3 regions of the Blastococcus brunescens genome follow, and region 1 is predicted to be linked to each of the others. Evidence: riboswitches for the same ligand, from Rfam matches in the RefSeq annotation. Region 1 holds a riboswitch; each other region holds the start of a gene.
What was found. A riboswitch is a leader RNA that binds a small molecule or an ion and turns the genes downstream of it on or off. The one in region 1 is predicted to bind cyclic di-AMP.

Region 1 (5,172 bases):
CCACTCCTCGATGTCGAAGGTCACGAGCACGCCGTCGGCCTCCTGACTTGTGCTCGCCACGGCCCCCAGAAGGCGTGGTCAGAGCAAGCAATGAGCGCTGCAGCACTGCCCAGGCTGCTGGTTTCAGCCTCGCTATCGCTGGTCCCGCAGCCCGCGAGCAACACCGATGCCGCAGCAGCAGCTCCCGCGGCCCAAGGCCGGGGATGCCTACTTCCGCCCGCCCGAGGGCGCAAGAGCATGCTGTTGATCGCTATCGACCCAACGTAGGCACCGATGCCGGCGGTCGGACAGCACGACGCGATCACAGTCGACTTCGCGACACCCGTAGAGGATCGCTCACCGCCGCTTACGTCCGCGCCGGTCGCGGTTCGGCCGCTGCCGCCTAGCGGCTTCGAGCCTGAGAGCGTAGGTCGGTGTCGGCTCGACAGCCTGGCCGCACCGAAGGCAGATGACCCCCTTGTCGTTGGCGTCGCGCCGTCGGTGATTGTGCGGGCACTCGGAGTCCCGGTGCTCGTGACTGACGGTCTGCCAATGGGGGCGTCCGTGGCCATCGCCTCAGGGTAGTTCCGCCGACGCTCCGTGAGCCGCCGCTACGGTGCCTCTTCGTCATGCACATCTGCGGCGGGCCCTTCTGCACGCCACCGGACTCACCGCCGGTGTGTGCTGCAGGTGCTCCTTGGACACGCCTCGGTGGGTGCCTTGCAGCCACGTCTTGATACCAACCGAGAGCCGCGCCTCCCAGCGTCCACACGACTTGGATCACGCCGCCCGATGGCTGCCAGTTGCCGGATCAGCGGCTCGCAGTAGGTGGCCTTCTGCGACGTCCCGCTGGACGAACCCGCTACGGCAACATTCGGGCAGGTGGACGGACCAACAAGGACGTCCCGCAGAGGATCCCCTTGCGGCGCGGCCTTGGCCGCTCATCGAGCTGGCCACAGCTGTGGCCGGTTCGGCTACCGAGGCAACCGCGGCGCCCTGAGTGACTGCCGGACAGCGCTGCCTGGAGGCGGTTTGGGCGCCTGGCCGCTTCAGAGTGCTCAGCGGCTGCGGGCGGCGACGAACCAGCTGCCCGCGAACAGCACTTCTCCGTCGATCTCGTCGGCCAGTTCCTCAGCGCCGAGGTAGCGCTTGAACACCCGGTGCCGGGAGCCGTCGTTCAACGTCCGCGCCTGCCACTGCTCGGCGTCGATTCCTGGACGCAGGGCGGAGTCAATGACCACCAGCTCACCGGCCACACGCCGGACCTCGGCGAGGAAGGCTCCTCGCTCACCGATGGGCAGGTGCCCGTAGAAGTGGCCGGTCAGCACCCTGTCGAATGCGCCGTCGGCGAAGGGCATGTCCAGCGCGTCACCTGTGAGAGCGCGTCCACCCGGCAGGCGGGACTGGGCAGGGCCACCATCGCCAGGCTCTGATCCAATCCGACCACGAAGCCGGTCAGGTGGCGGGTGAGGAAGCCGCTGCCGCAGGCGACGTCCAGGGTGCGGACCGCCGGCAGCGCTTGGACCAGGGTCACCACCGCCTCCACTTCGGCGCCCCAACCGGGCCGGTCCCGTTCGGCGAAGCGGCCCTGCCCGGTGTACCACTCGTCGTACTCCTCAGCGCGCTGGTCGTAATACGCCGCCGTCGCCGCGTCGCGGGCGAAGACCGGCTCCTCGGACATCATTCCGACAGTCTGGCGAAGGCGGACCGCATCACCACACCGGTGTCCGGAGGCCGCGCGCCCCCGGTCGGGCTGGCCGGTGCAGGTGGCGCCAGAACGGCGTCGCCGCAACGCACCGCGGCGCGGCGCGGCCACGACCACATCACCACGCACGACCGGCCGGTGACCAACCTGAGCAGCGTCCCGCTCGAGGATCCTTCCGCGGGCCGCAGACGCTGGCCTGGCCGTCGGCGTTGTCTACCTGCTGGTCGGGTTCGTCGGCGTCTTCATCGCCCGGTTTCGACGATTTCTTTACCCACGCCACCAACGACCGCCTGACGTGGATTCGAGATCAACGGCTTCCACAACGTCGTGCACATCGTGATCGGAGGTGCCGGCCTGGCCCGGCCCGGGCCGGGCCCGCCTACGGCTGACCGCCGGCTATGGCGCCGCGTCATCTACGGGTTGATCGCCATCAACCGGACGTGGGACTTCTCAGACCGGCTATCCCCCGGAAGAAGCGGTCGGCCGGAGCTGACAAGCACACGCGGTGCAGGGTCCCGGTAACGCTTTGTGAATCCTCGCGGGCGAACCCGGGAAAGCTGGCTCAGGGTTGCTGCCTGCGTCCGGGGTCTGCATACCGTGCTGAGGTTCGCCGAGCGGTGGACCCGGATGACGGCACCGCCCAACCTGCCCACCGTCGCACCGGTCCTGTCGAAAACGACGGGCAGGGCGGGGGACCCACCTCGTAGGACCAGGCCTTCCGGCCTTGGGGTGAAGCCGCAGAATGCGGCCGGGCAGCTCTCGCCCGAACCCGACAGCTAACTCCGTAGGCGGCGAGAGGCTCACCACCCATGTCCAAGCGCTACAAGGGACGGCACCGCCGTCCCACCCGCAACCCTGTCGTGGCGGCCGTGGCACGACCCGCCGTGGTCGTCGCGGCAGCAGCGGCCGTCTCCGTTGGAATGATCGCCCCCGCCCAGGCTCACTCCGGGGACCACACAGTCCGCTCCGGCGACACCCTCGGCGAGCTCGCGGCCAGCCACGGCACCTCGTGGCGAACGATCTACGCCGACAACCGCGACACGATCGGGCCCAACCCGAACGTCCTGCGCATCGGTCAGGTGCTCACCATCGGCGGCTCGGGCTCGGGCTCGGGCTCGACGCCGTCAGCGGTCAGCGGCTCGGGCGCGTACACCGTGCGCGCGGGAGACACGCTCAACAAGATCGCCGCCCGCCACGGCACCACCGCGCAGCAGCTGCACGCCCTCAACCGCGAGGTCATCGGCGCGGACCCGAACGTCCTGCGTGTCGGTCAACGTCTCGTCCTCAGCGGGAACGCGGCCCCGGCCGCCGCGCCGAGTGCGGCCCCCGAGCGCGCCAGCCGAGCATCGGACCGGTCTGCCGTCGCCCCGACGCCGGCGCCGTCACCCAGGCCGGCTGCGTCCTCGAGCGCCTACGGGGCGTGGGACCCGCACGTCCGACCCGCCGTCCAAGAAATCGCCGAACGGTTCGGCGTCTCCACCGTCCTCACCCGCCCCGGGCACAGCCCCACCCAAGGCCGCGCGGCTGACTTCATGGTCTACACCGACCGGGCCAAGGGAGACGCCGTCGCCCAGTACGTGATCGACAACGCGGCTCGACTCGGCGTCGAGAACGTGATCTGGCGGCAACGGATCGCCGGTCCGTGGACCGGTTGGGCGTGGCAGACGATGGAAGACCGCGGATCCGCCACGGCCAACCACATGGACCACCCACACGTGGCGTTCCTGCCAGCCGGGTAACCGACTGACCGTCGTGGTCCGCTGAGCCCGGGACCGACGACAGCGCCCCCTGCCCTGAGTTCGGTGGGGCAGGGGGCCCTGTCGACGGGCCATCCGACGCTCAGGCACTCCGCCGCAGCTATGGCCCCTGGTCCGTCTCGGCGGAAATCAGTGCCTCGCTGCGCTGGTCGTTGGATCACGCGCTCGACGCGGCGTGCCAGCAGCCACAGAGACGGCGGCGACCGTCTCTCGGTTCAACCGTCTCACTTGAGAGAACCTCAAAGGGAACATCGCGGGACAACGCAGCGCCCCTCGACCGCGGTCCCGTAAGACCCGCCCGGTGACCAGTCCCGCACGGGTAGGACAGGCGGGACACCCCTGTCCGGGAAGCAGCGACGACCACCGGGCCGCTCAACACCCACGTCACCGTCACCCAGGAATCGCTAATGACGACGAACCGGGCCATCGCGAACCGCAACGCCAGGATCATTGAGAACCGGCCAGTCGTCATCGTGAAAGCGATCAACGACCGCCATGAGAAGCCAATCAGACATCGCTAAGCTGACCTACTTATCGCAACGCCCAACCCTGACCCATAACACTCAAACTGTTACTAATGAACGTCAAAATGTCACTGAAGAACGGCACGCATGCTACCTTCGGAGGTAGATCGGGCCCCGCATTGCGGGGCCATCGGCGTCTATAGGGGTGACTTGTTGGTCATTGTCGGGTGGCGTTGAAAATGCATGGCGGGATGAAGATCTACGCCGGCTCACCGGCGGCTGCCCGGCAGTACGTGGAGGCCGACCGGGGCCGGACGGATGACTACTACCTCGCCGAGGGTGCCGGTGTGGCGCGCCGGTTCAGCGTTGCCGGCGGGCGGGTGAGCGAGTTGGCGCCGCTGACCGGTGACGCCTACGAGACGTGGGTGGCCGGCTGTGACCCCGGTACCGGCGAGCCGCGGGGGCAGCTGCGCGGCGACGGGCATGCGGTGCGGTTCGTCGAGGTGGTGGTCAACGGCCCGAAGACGTGGTCGCTGGCGGCGGCGCTGCATCCGAACGTCGCGACGGCGTATGACGCGGCCCAGGCACGGGCGGCCGGGCAGATCATCGGCTGGCTCGGGGAGCACGCGACCACCCGGGTCGGTCCGCGCGGCGGGCAGGTGCAGGTGCCGGTCGAGGTGGCCGAGGCGGTGACGGTGGCGCACTACACGTCGCGGGCCGGGGATCCGCACCGGCATCTGCACCTGCAGATCAACGCCCGGGTGTTCGCGGCCGGGAAATGGCGCGGCCTGCACACCGTCGGTATTCGCGATTTCCTCGCTGCGATCAACGGTATCGGGCACGCCGCGGTCGCCTGCGATCTGCACTTCCGGGCCGCGCTCGCCGCTCACGGATATGTATTGGGTGCCGATGGGGAGATACGGCAGCTGGCGGATTTCGTGGGCGCCTTCAGCGCGCGGACCGCGCAGATCGCCCGGAACATCGACACCTACGAACGAGAATGGACCGCGGCGCATCCCGGCGAGCACCCCGGCCCGGGGTTGCGCCGCTCCTGGGACGCGCGAGCGTGGGCAGCGGGCCGCCCGGACAAGGTGAGGCCGCAGCCGGGGAGGACCTCACGGCACGGTGGCTGGCCGAGCTGGCCGCGTTGGGCTACCGCGACCGGAATGTTGCGGTCGGCCTGACACCCACGCCGGTCGGCGGCCTGGACCGGGAGCAGGTGGTGCAGCGGGTGCTCGCCCGGCTGGCCGCGGCCCGCTCGGCGTGG
Region 2 (5,172 bases), 540 kb from region 1:
CTACCCGGCGGCGCTGGCGGTGGCGCGGCAACAGGTCGAGGCCGGCGCGCAGGTCATCGACATCAACATGGACGAGGGGATGATCGACGGCGTCGCCGCGATGGACCGCTTCACCAAGCTGATCGCGAGCGAGCCCGACATCTGCCGCGTGCCCACCATGGTCGACTCCTCCAAGTGGGAGGTCATGGAGGCCGGGCTCAAGAACATCCAGGGCAAGGCGATCGTCAACTCGATCTCCCTGAAGGAGGGCGAGGAGAAGTTCGTCCACCACGCGCGGCTGTGCCGCAAGTACGGCGCCGCGATCGTGGTCATGGCCTTCGACGAGGACGGCCAGGGTGACAACTTCGAACGGCGTACGCAGATCTGCCGGCGTGCCTACGACATCCTCGTCGACCAGGTCGGGTTCCCGGTCGAGGACGTCATCTTCGACCCGAACATCTTCGCCGTCGCCACCGGCATCGAGGAGCACGCCAACTACGGCCTGGACTTCATCGAGACCACCCGCTGGATCAAGCAGAACCTTCCCGGTGCACTGGTCTCCGGTGGCGTCTCCAACGTCTCGTTCTCCTTCCGCGGCAACAACCCCGTGCGGGAGGCCATCCACTCGGTCTTCCTCTACCACGCGATCGCGGCCGGACTGGACATGGCGATCGTCAACGCCGGCCAGCTCGAGGTCTACAGCGAGGTTCCCGAACTGCTGCGGGAACGCATCGAGGACGTGGTCCTCAACCGCCGTCCCGACAGCACCGAGCGCCTCCTGGAGATCGCCGGCGACTTCGCCGGCGACGGCTCGGTCAAGGAGGTCGCCACCGAGGAGTGGCGGTCGCTGCCGGTGGGGAGCGGATCACCCATGCGCTGGTGAAGGGCATCGACGCCTTCGTCGAGGACGACACCGAGGAACTGCGGGCGGAGATCAGCGCGCGCGGCGGCCGGCCGATCGAGGTCATCGAGGGCCCGCTGATGGACGGCATGAACGTCGTCGGCGACCTGTTCGGCGCGGGGAAGATGTTCCTGCCCCAGGTGGTGAAGTCGGCGCGCGTGATGAAGAAGGCCGTCGCCTACCTGATCCCGTTCATCGAGGCGGAGAAGCAGCCCGGAGACGCCGAGCGCACCAACGGCAAGGTCGTCATGGCGACGGCGAAGGGCGACGTCCACGACATCGGCAAGAACATCGTCGGCGTCGTCCTCCAGTGCAACAACTACGACGTCGTCGACCTCGGCGTGATGGTGCCGCCCCAGAAGATCCTGGACGCGGCCAAGCACGAAGGCGCCGACATCATCGGCCTCTCGGGGCTGATCACGCCGTCGCTGGACGAGATGGTCACCCTCGCCACGGAGATGGAGCGGCAGGGCTTCGACGTCCCGCTGCTCATCGGCGGTGCGACGACCTCCCGCGCGCACACGGCCGTCAAGATCGCGCAGAAGTACCACGGGCCGGTCGTCTGGGTGAAGGACGCCTCGCGGTCGGTGCCCGTGGTGGCGGCGCTGCTGTCGGACGAGCAGCGGCCGAAGCTGCTGGCCGAGACCGCGGCCGAGTACGAGGCGCTGCGCGAGCGGCATGCCGCGCGTCAGGACAGCCGGACGATGCTGCCGATCGCCGCCGCCCGCGCCGCGGCGCCCCGATCGACTGGAGCAGCTACTCCCCGCCGCGGCCGCGGATGCTGCTGCAGCAGGCGTTGGACGTCTGTTCCGGCCCGGCCTGCGACCACGTCCACCACACGGCGACCCAGTTCGTCCGGACCTTCGCCGACTACCCGCTCGACGAGCTCCGCGCGTACATCGACTGGCAGCCGTTCTTCAACGCCTGGGAGATGCGGGGCCGGTTCCCCGACATCCTGCACAACCCGGTGTCCGGAGAGGCGGCCCGCCGGCTCTTCGAGGACGCGCAGGTGATGCTCGACCAGATCATCGGCGAGAAGTGGCTCACCGCCAGCGGCGTCTTCGGGTTGTTCCCGGCCAACCAGGTCGACGGCGACGACGTCGAGGTCTACACCGACGAGTCGCGCTCCGCCGTCCGGACCACGCTGCACCAGCTCCGGCAGCAGACCGAGGGTCGCGACGGCTCGCCGCGCAAGTCGCTGGCCGACTTCGTCGCGCCGAAGGTCACCGGGCTGCGCGACTACGTCGGGGCCTTCGCGGTGACCGCCGGCCTGGGGTCCATGGAGCGGGTGATGGCGTTCAAGAAGGCGAACGACGACTACAGCGCGATCCTGCTGGAGTCGCTCGCCGACCGGCTGGCCGAGGCCTTCGCCGAGCGGCTGCACGAGCGGGTGCGGAAGGAGTTCTGGGCGTACGCCCCGGACGAGCACCTCGACGCCGACGGGCTGATCGCCGAGAAGTACCACGGCATCAGGCCTGCCCCGGGCTACCCGGCGTGCCCCGAGCACACCGAGAAGCAGACGATCTGGCAGCTGCTGGACGTCGAGGCAGCCACCGGCATCCAGCTGACCGAGAGCATGGCCATGTGGCCGGGTGCCGCCGTGAGCGGGCTGTACTTCTCCCACCCCGAGTCGCGCTACTTCGTGCTGGGCCGGGTCGGCCGCGACCAGGTCGAGGACTACGCGCGCCGCAAGGGCTGGACCGTCGACGAGGCGGAGAAGTGGCTGTCGCCGAATCTCGGCTACCGCACGGAGGACGAGTAGAGCGGGGCCCTACACCGGGAACGGAGATCTGTTCTTCGTCACGTATCGGTCGTCACGGTTTCGTAGTACTTTCGTTATCTGTTCGCCGGGCCCCGCTCCTCGACCGAGGACCCCGCCGGACACCGCCGAACTGCGCGCGGCCCCGTGCCGCGATCAGACCGGGGACCCATGGTTCCACTGGGGTGAATCCTGCGCGCGTACGCCGCAGGTAGGGCAACTTCCGGCCCGAACCCGTCAGCTAACTCGGTAGGCGGCTGAGGAAGAAACGGAGAGACGCCCCCTGTGGCGCCCCTGAACCTGTTCACCGCACAGCCCACTGACGACACCACCGGCACCGACGACCGGCCGAACCGTCGGGACCGCCGTCACCGCCTGGCCGCGCCGGGGTCCCGGGTGGCCTACTCCTCGGCATCGCCACCGTCTGCGTCCTGGCCACCTTCGACCTCGTCGCGGGCGCGCCGGCTCCCGCCACCGCGGAGACCCAGTCGGCGTCCGTCGTCGTCGCCGACGCCCTGGGCATCGACGGCGCGGGCGTCGAGGCCCCCGCCCCGGAGGACTCCGAACTGCTGGGCCAGTTGGCCGCCAGCAGATCGGAGCGCGACGCCGAGCAGGCCGCGGCCGCCGCGTCCCAGGCGCAGGCCGAGGAGGCCGCCGCCGCGGCGAAGGCCGCGGAGGAGGCTCGCGTCGCGGCCGAGGCCGCCGCCGCACAGGCCGCCGCCGAGGCCGCCGCCGCTGCCGCCGCGGAGGCCGCCGCGGCAGCGGAGACGGCAGCCGCTGCCGGCCCTCACCCGCCGCTGCGGCAGCGTCCGTGACCGCCAGCGTGATCGCGAAGATCAACAACAGCGCGGGGCCGATCCGGCCCGTCGCGCAGGCCGCCGCCAACGCGGTGGTCTCCAACGTGCCCGGCGCCGCGGGCATCACGCTCGGCGGCACCCGCGCCAGTGCCGCCGACCCGGGTGGGCACCCGTCCGGGTTGGCGGTGGACTACATGGTCGGCTCGAACGCGGCTCTCGGTGACGCGATCGTGGCGTACCACGTCGCCCACTGGGACGAGCTCGGCGTCGACTACATCATCTGGCAGCAGCGCATGCTCAGCTCGCCCGGTGGTGGCTGGAAGACGATGGAGAACCGAGGCAGTGCCACGGCCAACCACATGGACCACCCGCACGTGAACTACCGGGGATGAGCGACCCGCAACCCGGCCGGGCCGACCTGCGCGCCGTCCTGTTCGACATGGACGGCACGCTGGTCGAGACCGAGCAGTACTGGGGCGAGGCGATGTTCGAGCTCGCCGCGAGCCTCGGCGGGCGGATGTCCGAGAGCGCCCGCGCGGCGACGGTCGGCTCCACGATGCGCCGGTCGATGGCCATCCTGCACGCCGACCTGGGGCTGGTGCGCACGGAGGAAGAGCTCCTGGACGACGCCCGCTGGGTCGAGTACCGAACGGCCCAGCTCCTCGCGACCGGCATCTCCTGGTGCCCCGGCGCGCGCGAGCTGCTCACCGAGGTCCGGGCCGCCGGGCTCCGCACGGCGCTGGTCACCACCACGCCCCGCCGGCTGGCCGACATCGTCCTCTCGACGATCCGCGCCGACCTGGGGGCCGATCCGTTCGACGTCACCGTCTGCGGCGACGAGGTCCCGGCGCGCAAGCCCGACCCCGCGCCCTACCGGCAGGCGATGAGCGCCCTGGGCGTCGGGCCGGAGGCGTGCGTGGTGATCGAGGACTCGGAGTCTGGCGTGGCCGCGGGGCTCGCCGCAGGTGCGGCCGTCCTCGGTGTGCCGACCCTGCAGGCACTGGCGCCCGCGCCCGGCCTGACGCTCCGGAAGGGGCTCGGAGGCATCGGCCTCGAGGATCTCGCCGGCGTCCTGGCCGCACGGCAGCCGGCGGGCGTCCCGGCCTGACCGGGCTGTTCAGCCTGCGGATGTGCCGGAGGTCCCCGACAGCCTGCGGCCGCGGCCGATCGACGACGAGCGGGAGCAGCTGCTCGCCTGGCTCGGCTCCCTGCGTGCCGGGACCAGGTCGGCGCCCTACGGGCGCCGAGGTGGCCCCGCCGTTCCGTGCGGTCGAGGCGCGCCGTGGCGGCCGAGTGCGGCCCCCGGTCAGTCGCGCTCGACGACGGGCAGCAGGGTCTGCCAGCCGGCGGCGGCTGCCGCCTCCGCGGGGAAGGGCGGGGGAGTGCCGCCCCACTCCGGGCAGACCGCCTGGTGGTCGCACCAGCCGCAGAGCCGGGTCTTGTTGGGGCGGAAGTCGCCGGTGGCGACGGCGCGCTCGATCGCGGCCCAGATGGCCTGCAGCGTCCGCTCGAACCGGACCAGCTCCGCCTCGTCCGGAGCGTAGGTGAGCGTGTCACCGTCGCCGAGGTAGATGAGCTTGAGCTGGGCAGCCACCACGCCACGGGTGCGCCACAGCACCAGCGCGTAGAACTTCATCTGGAACAGGGCCTTGGCCTCGAACGCCTCGCGCGGCATCGACCCGGTCTTGTAGTCCACGACGCGGATGGCGCCGCTCGGCGCGACGTCGACCCGATCC
Region 3 (5,172 bases), 1.1 Mb from region 1:
CCCAACCACATGGGCGTGGACGACCCGTCGGCCGCCCCGTGGTGGTGGGACGTCCTGCAGCATGGGCCCACCAGCGCTCATTCCCGAGCGTTCGACATCGACTGGGACTTCGGGGGCGGCAAGGTGCGCATCCCGGTCCTCGGAGCCGCCGACGACGTCCAGGAGCTCGAGATCGTGGACGGACCGGACGGCGCCGAGCTGCGGTACCACGACAACCGCTTCCCCATCGCGCCGGGCACCGGCGACGGCACCCCGCAGGAGGTGCACGCCCGTCAGCACTACGAGCTGGTCGACTGGCGGCGCGCCGACGGCGACCTCAACTACCGCCGCTTCTTCGCGATCAACACCCTCGCCGGGCTGCGCGTCGAGGACCCGGCGATCTTCGACGCCACGCACGAGCTGGTCCTCCAGCTGGTCCGGGACGGCGTGGTCGACGGTCTGCGGATCGACCACCCCGACGGCCTGGCCGACCCGAAGGGCTACCTCGACCGGCTCGCGGACGCCTCCGGGAACAGCTGGACCGTCGTCGAGAAGATCCTCGAGCCCGGCGAGGACCTGCCCCAGTCGTGGCGGACCGCCGGGACGACGGGCTACGACGCGCTGTCCGAGGTGGACGAGGTGCTCGTCGACCCCGCCGGCGCGGGCCCGCTCACCGCGCTGGACACCGAGCTGACCGGCAAGGCCGTCGACTACGAACAGCTCGTCCACGACTGCAAGCGCGAGGTCACCGACGGGATGCTCGGCTCCGAGGTCGCCCGCCTGGTCCGGGTGATCGGGGAGCTCCCCGGCATCGACGCCACGCAGCAGACCGAGGCGCTGGCCGAGCTCCTGGCCACGTTCCCCGTCTACCGCAGCTACCTGCCCGACGGCCGCGAGCACCTTGACGCCACCGTGACCGCCGTCCGTACCCGGCGTCCCGACCTCGTTCCCGCGGTCGACGCCCTGCACTCGGTGCTGTCGGCCTCGGGGTCAGAAGCGGCGACCCGGTTCGAGCAGACCAGCGGGCCGGTCATGGCCAAGGGCGTCGAGGACAGCGCCTACTACCGGTGGGCGCGGTTCGTGGCGCTCAACGAGGTGGGCGGCGACCCGGCGCGCTTCGGCAGCACGGTCGAGGAGTTCCACGCCGCCCAGCGGCGCCGTGCCGAGCGCTACCCCGAGTCGATGACGACGCTGTCGACGCACGACACCAAGCGCAGCGAGGACGTGCGGGCCCGGCTCGCGGTGCTCGCCGAGATCCCGACCGAGTGGGCGGACCTGGTCCGCTTCCTGCTCTCCCGGCACCCGCTGGCCGATCGACCGCTGGCGCACCTGGTGTGGCAGAACCTGGTCGGGGCGTGGCCGCTGTCGCGGAGCGCGCGCACGCCTACGTCGAGAAGGCGGCCCGTGAGGCGGGGACGTCGACCACCTGGACCGCCCCGGACGAGGAGTTCGAGGGCCGGCTGCACGCCCTCGTCGACGCCGCCTTCGACGACGAGGCGACGGCGGCCCGGATCCAGGAGCTCGTCGAGCGGATCGCCCCGTTCGGCTGGTCGAACTCGCTGAGCCAGAAGCAGCTGCAGCTGACGATGCCCGGCGTCCCGGACGTCTACCAGGGCACCGAGCTCTGGGACTTCTCCTCGTCGACCCGGACAACCGCCGACCGGTCGACTACGCGCTGCGCCGGACGTTGCTCGCGGCGATCGACGGCGGGGAGATCCCCGCGGTCGACGAGACCGGCGCCGCCAAGCTGCTCGTGGTCTCGCGGGTGCTGCGGGCCCGCCGAGACCACCCCGAGTGGTTCGCCGGGTACGACCCCGTCGAGGCCACCGGGTCGGCCGCCGAGCACGTCGTCGCCTTCGACCGTGGGGGCGTCGTCGCGGTGGCGACCCGCCTGCCGGCCGGACTCGCCGCGGACGGCTGGGGCGACACGGCCCTGAAGCTGCTCACCGGTGCCTGGCGCGACCTGCTCACCGGCGAGCGGGCCGTCTCCGACATGGGCGGCGTCGCCGTCGAGGCCCTGCTGACCCGCCTGCCCGTGGCCCTGCTCGTCCGCGCCTGAGCCCGCCGGTCTCTCATGACGCCGACGGAGCGCGGTCGGACGGGGACGCCCCGGGGTCGTGGTCCGGCGTGGCGGCGCCCGTGCGAGGAAAACGCCCGAACTCGTTCCGTTGGGCGCGCGGCTCGCCCGCTCGCGACCTAACGTCGTCCGGGCGTCCGGGCCTGCCCGGCCGGGCGCGAGGCACCGGACCGCCCAACCCCGTCCGCCGGCGCCTGACTCCGACCCACCCAGGACGGGGGCGGGGGACCCACGTCCCGGCGCGTACGCGCGCCTCGGGGTGAAGCCGCGCGTGCAGCACACAGGCACGGCGGCCGGGCACCGATTCGCCCGAACCCGACAGCTCACCTCGCCGGCGGTGATCGGAGGATCACCCATGTCCACGCACCCTCGACGACGCGCGTCCGCAGCCGAGGCCCTCCGCGGGAGCGCCGTCGTCATCGGCGCCGCTGCAATCGGCGTCGGCGCCCTGGCCACGCCGGCCTCCGCGGACCACTACGACTGGTCCGCAGTCGCCCAGTGCGAATCCAGCGGCAACTGGAGCATCAACACCGGCAACGGTTACTACGGCGGCCTGCAGTTCAGCTCCCCCACCTGGCTGGGCCACGGCGGGGCGGAGTTCGCTCCGCGCGCCGACCTGGCCACGCCCGCGCAGCAGATCGCGGTCGCGGAGCGGGTCCTGCTCACCCAGGGTGCCGGCGCCTGGCCTACCTGCGGCACGCTCCTCCGCCCCGGAACGACCCCCGCAGCCGCGGCACCGGCGCCCGCCCCGGCCCCGGCACCGGCACCGGCTGCCGCGGCGCCGTCGACGGGCGCGAGCTACACCGTCAAGCCGGGTGACACCCTGTCGAGGATCGCCGCCGCTCAGGGCGTCGCCGGCGGCTGGGAGGCCCTCTGGGCCCTCAACCGCGACACCGTGGCCGACCCGGACCTGATCCAGGTGGGCCAGACGCTGACCGTGTAACCCCACCGGTCGCCCCGACAGTGGGCGCGGATGCACACGTCCCGACCCGGGAGCTGCACATCCGCGCCCACCGTCGCCCGCGGGGTCAGAAGCGGATCGCGTCGATCACCTTGGCGCGGACGGCGATGATCGCGGGCAGCAGGCCGGCCAGCGCCCCGACGGCGGTCGCGGCGATCATGCCCTCGACCGCGGCGGCGACCGGGAAGCCCGGCATGTCCGCGATCGGGATGCCGTTGTTCAGCAGCTGCTCCAGCGGCAGGTTGCGGACCAGCACGATCGCCGCCCCGACCGCCAGCAGCCCGGCCAGCGCGGTGGCGCAGACGCTCTCCAGCATCACCGCGGAGAAGATGCGGCCCGACGTCGCGCCGAAGCTGCGGCGGACGCCGATCTCGCGGATCCGCTGCCGGACGGTGACCAGGCCGATGTTGAGCACGCCGAGCCCACCGAGGACGAGCACCACCACCCCGGCGCCGCGGATGGCGAGCCGCAGCATCGCGATGGTCTCCTCGGCCCCCTGCGGATCGGCGCGGTAGGTGTCGACCTGCAGGCCGCCGAGGGCGAGACCGAGGTCGTGCGCGACCGTCTCCATCACCTGGTCGGCCTGGTCCGCCGGCACCCAGAGCTCGAGGGTGCTCGGTCCCGCGTACATCGCCGTCGCCGGGTCCACGGCCACGGCGGCGTCCCAGGGCCCGGCCGAGCGGTCCACCCGGTAGGCCACGAGCTCCTCCCCGTAGCCCTCGCGGACGACGCCGACGATGGTCGCGGTCACGGGGTCGGCCCGCCGATCACGACGGTCGGCCGCGCGGCCAGGTCCGGCGCACCGAGCGCGCTCATGAACGCCTCGTTGACCACGACGGCGGGCGAGAGGCTCTGCCGGTCGCCGTCGCGGAGCCAGCGGCCCTCGATCGGCTCGATGCGGTGCAGGTCGCCGTAGTTCGGGGAGACGCGGCGGGTCTGCACGGCCATCGTGCCGCCGGGCATGCGGAAGCGCGTCTCGCCCCAGGCGATCGTGGCCGCCGTCGCGATGTCGTACCGCTCGACCAGGTCGGCGACGGCGGCATCCCACCGGGCCGCGTCGGGCGGCATGCCGGTCATCGGGTCGTACGCGCTGACGGCGACCGTCGCCGCCCGGCCGCCGGAGCGCTCGCCGACCTCCTGCTGGACCTGGGCGACCATGAGTCCGAGGGCGGTCACGCTGGTCATCGCGAAGACCGCCAGGAAGACGCCGACCAGCGACAGCAGCACCCGGGTCTTGTGCACCCGGACCTCGTCCCACGCCTCGGCGAGGGTGCCCAGGACGCCGGTCATGCCGGCCCCCGGTCCGACGTCGCCGCCCCGAGCGCGCCCGCGGCGACCAGCGGCGAGCACACCCCGGTCCAGCCGGAACCGGCGGGCGGCCAGCGCGGCCACGGACAGGTCGTGGGTGATGGTGACCAGCGCGGCGCCGTTCTCGGCGGTGGCCTGCGCGAGCAGGGCCATGACCTGGGCGCCGGTCTCGACGTCGAGGGCGCCGGTGGGCTCGTCGGCCAGGACGACGCGGGGCCCCCGGACGAGGGCGCGCGCGATGGCCACCCGCTGCTGCTCGCCGCCGGAGAGCCGCTCGGGCACCTGGTCGGCGCGGGCGCCCAGCCCCACCCGGTCGAGCATCTCCCGGGCCGTGCGCCGGCGCCTCAGGTAGTCGCGGCCGCGGGCATAGAGCAGCGGCGCCGCGACGTTCTCGGCCGCGGTCCGGCGCGGCAGCAGGTTGAACTGCTGGAACACGAACCCGAAGACCTCGCCGCGCAGCCGCGACCGCCGCCGGGCCGACAGCTGGTCGGTCGGCTCGCCGTCCAGCAGGTAGCTGCCCGACGTCGGGGTGTCGAGCAGGCCGAGGAGGTTGAGCAGGGTCGACTTGCCCGACCCGGAGCGGCCCACGATGGCGACGTGCTCGCCGGGCGCGACGTCGAGGTCGACCCCGGTGAGGATCGGCAGGACGCTCTCGTCCGGGAGCAGCACCTCCCGGCTGATCCCGCGCAGCTCCAGGAGACTCATCCGTACGGCCCGCCCATCATCGGGTCCTGGACCGGGGTGTCGTCGGGCACCGGCACGAACTGCAGCACCTGCTCGCCCTCGGTCAGGCCCTCCCTGACCTCGATCTGGTCACCGTCGGTGAGGCCGAGGGTGACCGGCCGCT

Region 2: linked by a shared signal. The riboswitch ahead of U6N30_RS14140 (hypothetical protein) and the one ahead of U6N30_RS10510 (LysM peptidoglycan-binding domain-containing protein) in region 1 are both predicted to bind cyclic di-AMP.
Region 3: linked by a shared signal. The riboswitch ahead of U6N30_RS17835 (transglycosylase family protein) and the one ahead of U6N30_RS10510 (LysM peptidoglycan-binding domain-containing protein) in region 1 are both predicted to bind cyclic di-AMP.

What each region holds. Positions count from the first base shown of each region.
Region 1 covers NZ_CP141261.1:1,580,235-1,585,406, forward strand. Annotated here, with positions in the region: gene U6N30_RS10495 (hypothetical protein) at 1-24, opposite strand, end outside; gene U6N30_RS10500 (class I SAM-dependent methyltransferase) at 1,038-1,337, opposite strand; gene U6N30_RS10505 (class I SAM-dependent methyltransferase) at 1,301-1,795, opposite strand; cyclic di-AMP (ydaO/yuaA leader) riboswitch at 2,333-2,487, shown strand; gene U6N30_RS10510 (LysM peptidoglycan-binding domain-containing protein) at 2,494-3,423, shown strand; gene U6N30_RS10515 (relaxase domain-containing protein) at 4,157-5,089, shown strand; gene U6N30_RS10520 (AAA family ATPase) at 5,053-5,172, shown strand, end outside.
Region 2 covers NZ_CP141261.1:2,121,232-2,126,403, reverse strand. Annotated here, with positions in the region: gene U6N30_RS14155 (dihydropteroate synthase) at 1-862, shown strand, start outside; gene U6N30_RS14150 (B12-binding domain-containing protein) at 817-1,893, shown strand; gene U6N30_RS14145 (vitamin B12 dependent-methionine synthase activation domain-containing protein) at 1,812-2,642, shown strand; cyclic di-AMP (ydaO/yuaA leader) riboswitch at 2,756-2,910, shown strand; gene U6N30_RS14140 (hypothetical protein) at 3,218-3,454, shown strand; gene U6N30_RS14135 (VldE C-terminal domain-containing protein) at 3,451-3,828, shown strand; gene U6N30_RS14130 (HAD family hydrolase) at 3,825-4,544, shown strand; gene U6N30_RS14125 (RecB family exonuclease) at 4,743-5,172, opposite strand, start outside.
Region 3 covers NZ_CP141261.1:2,676,008-2,681,179, forward strand. Annotated here, with positions in the region: gene treY (malto-oligosyltrehalose synthase) at 1-1,542, shown strand, start outside; gene U6N30_RS17830 (hypothetical protein) at 1,667-2,038, shown strand; cyclic di-AMP (ydaO/yuaA leader) riboswitch at 2,248-2,408, shown strand; gene U6N30_RS17835 (transglycosylase family protein) at 2,412-2,999, shown strand; gene U6N30_RS17840 (ABC transporter permease) at 3,085-3,768, opposite strand; gene U6N30_RS17845 (ABC transporter ATP-binding protein/permease) at 3,765-5,030, opposite strand; gene U6N30_RS17850 (efflux RND transporter periplasmic adaptor subunit) at 5,027-5,172, opposite strand, start outside.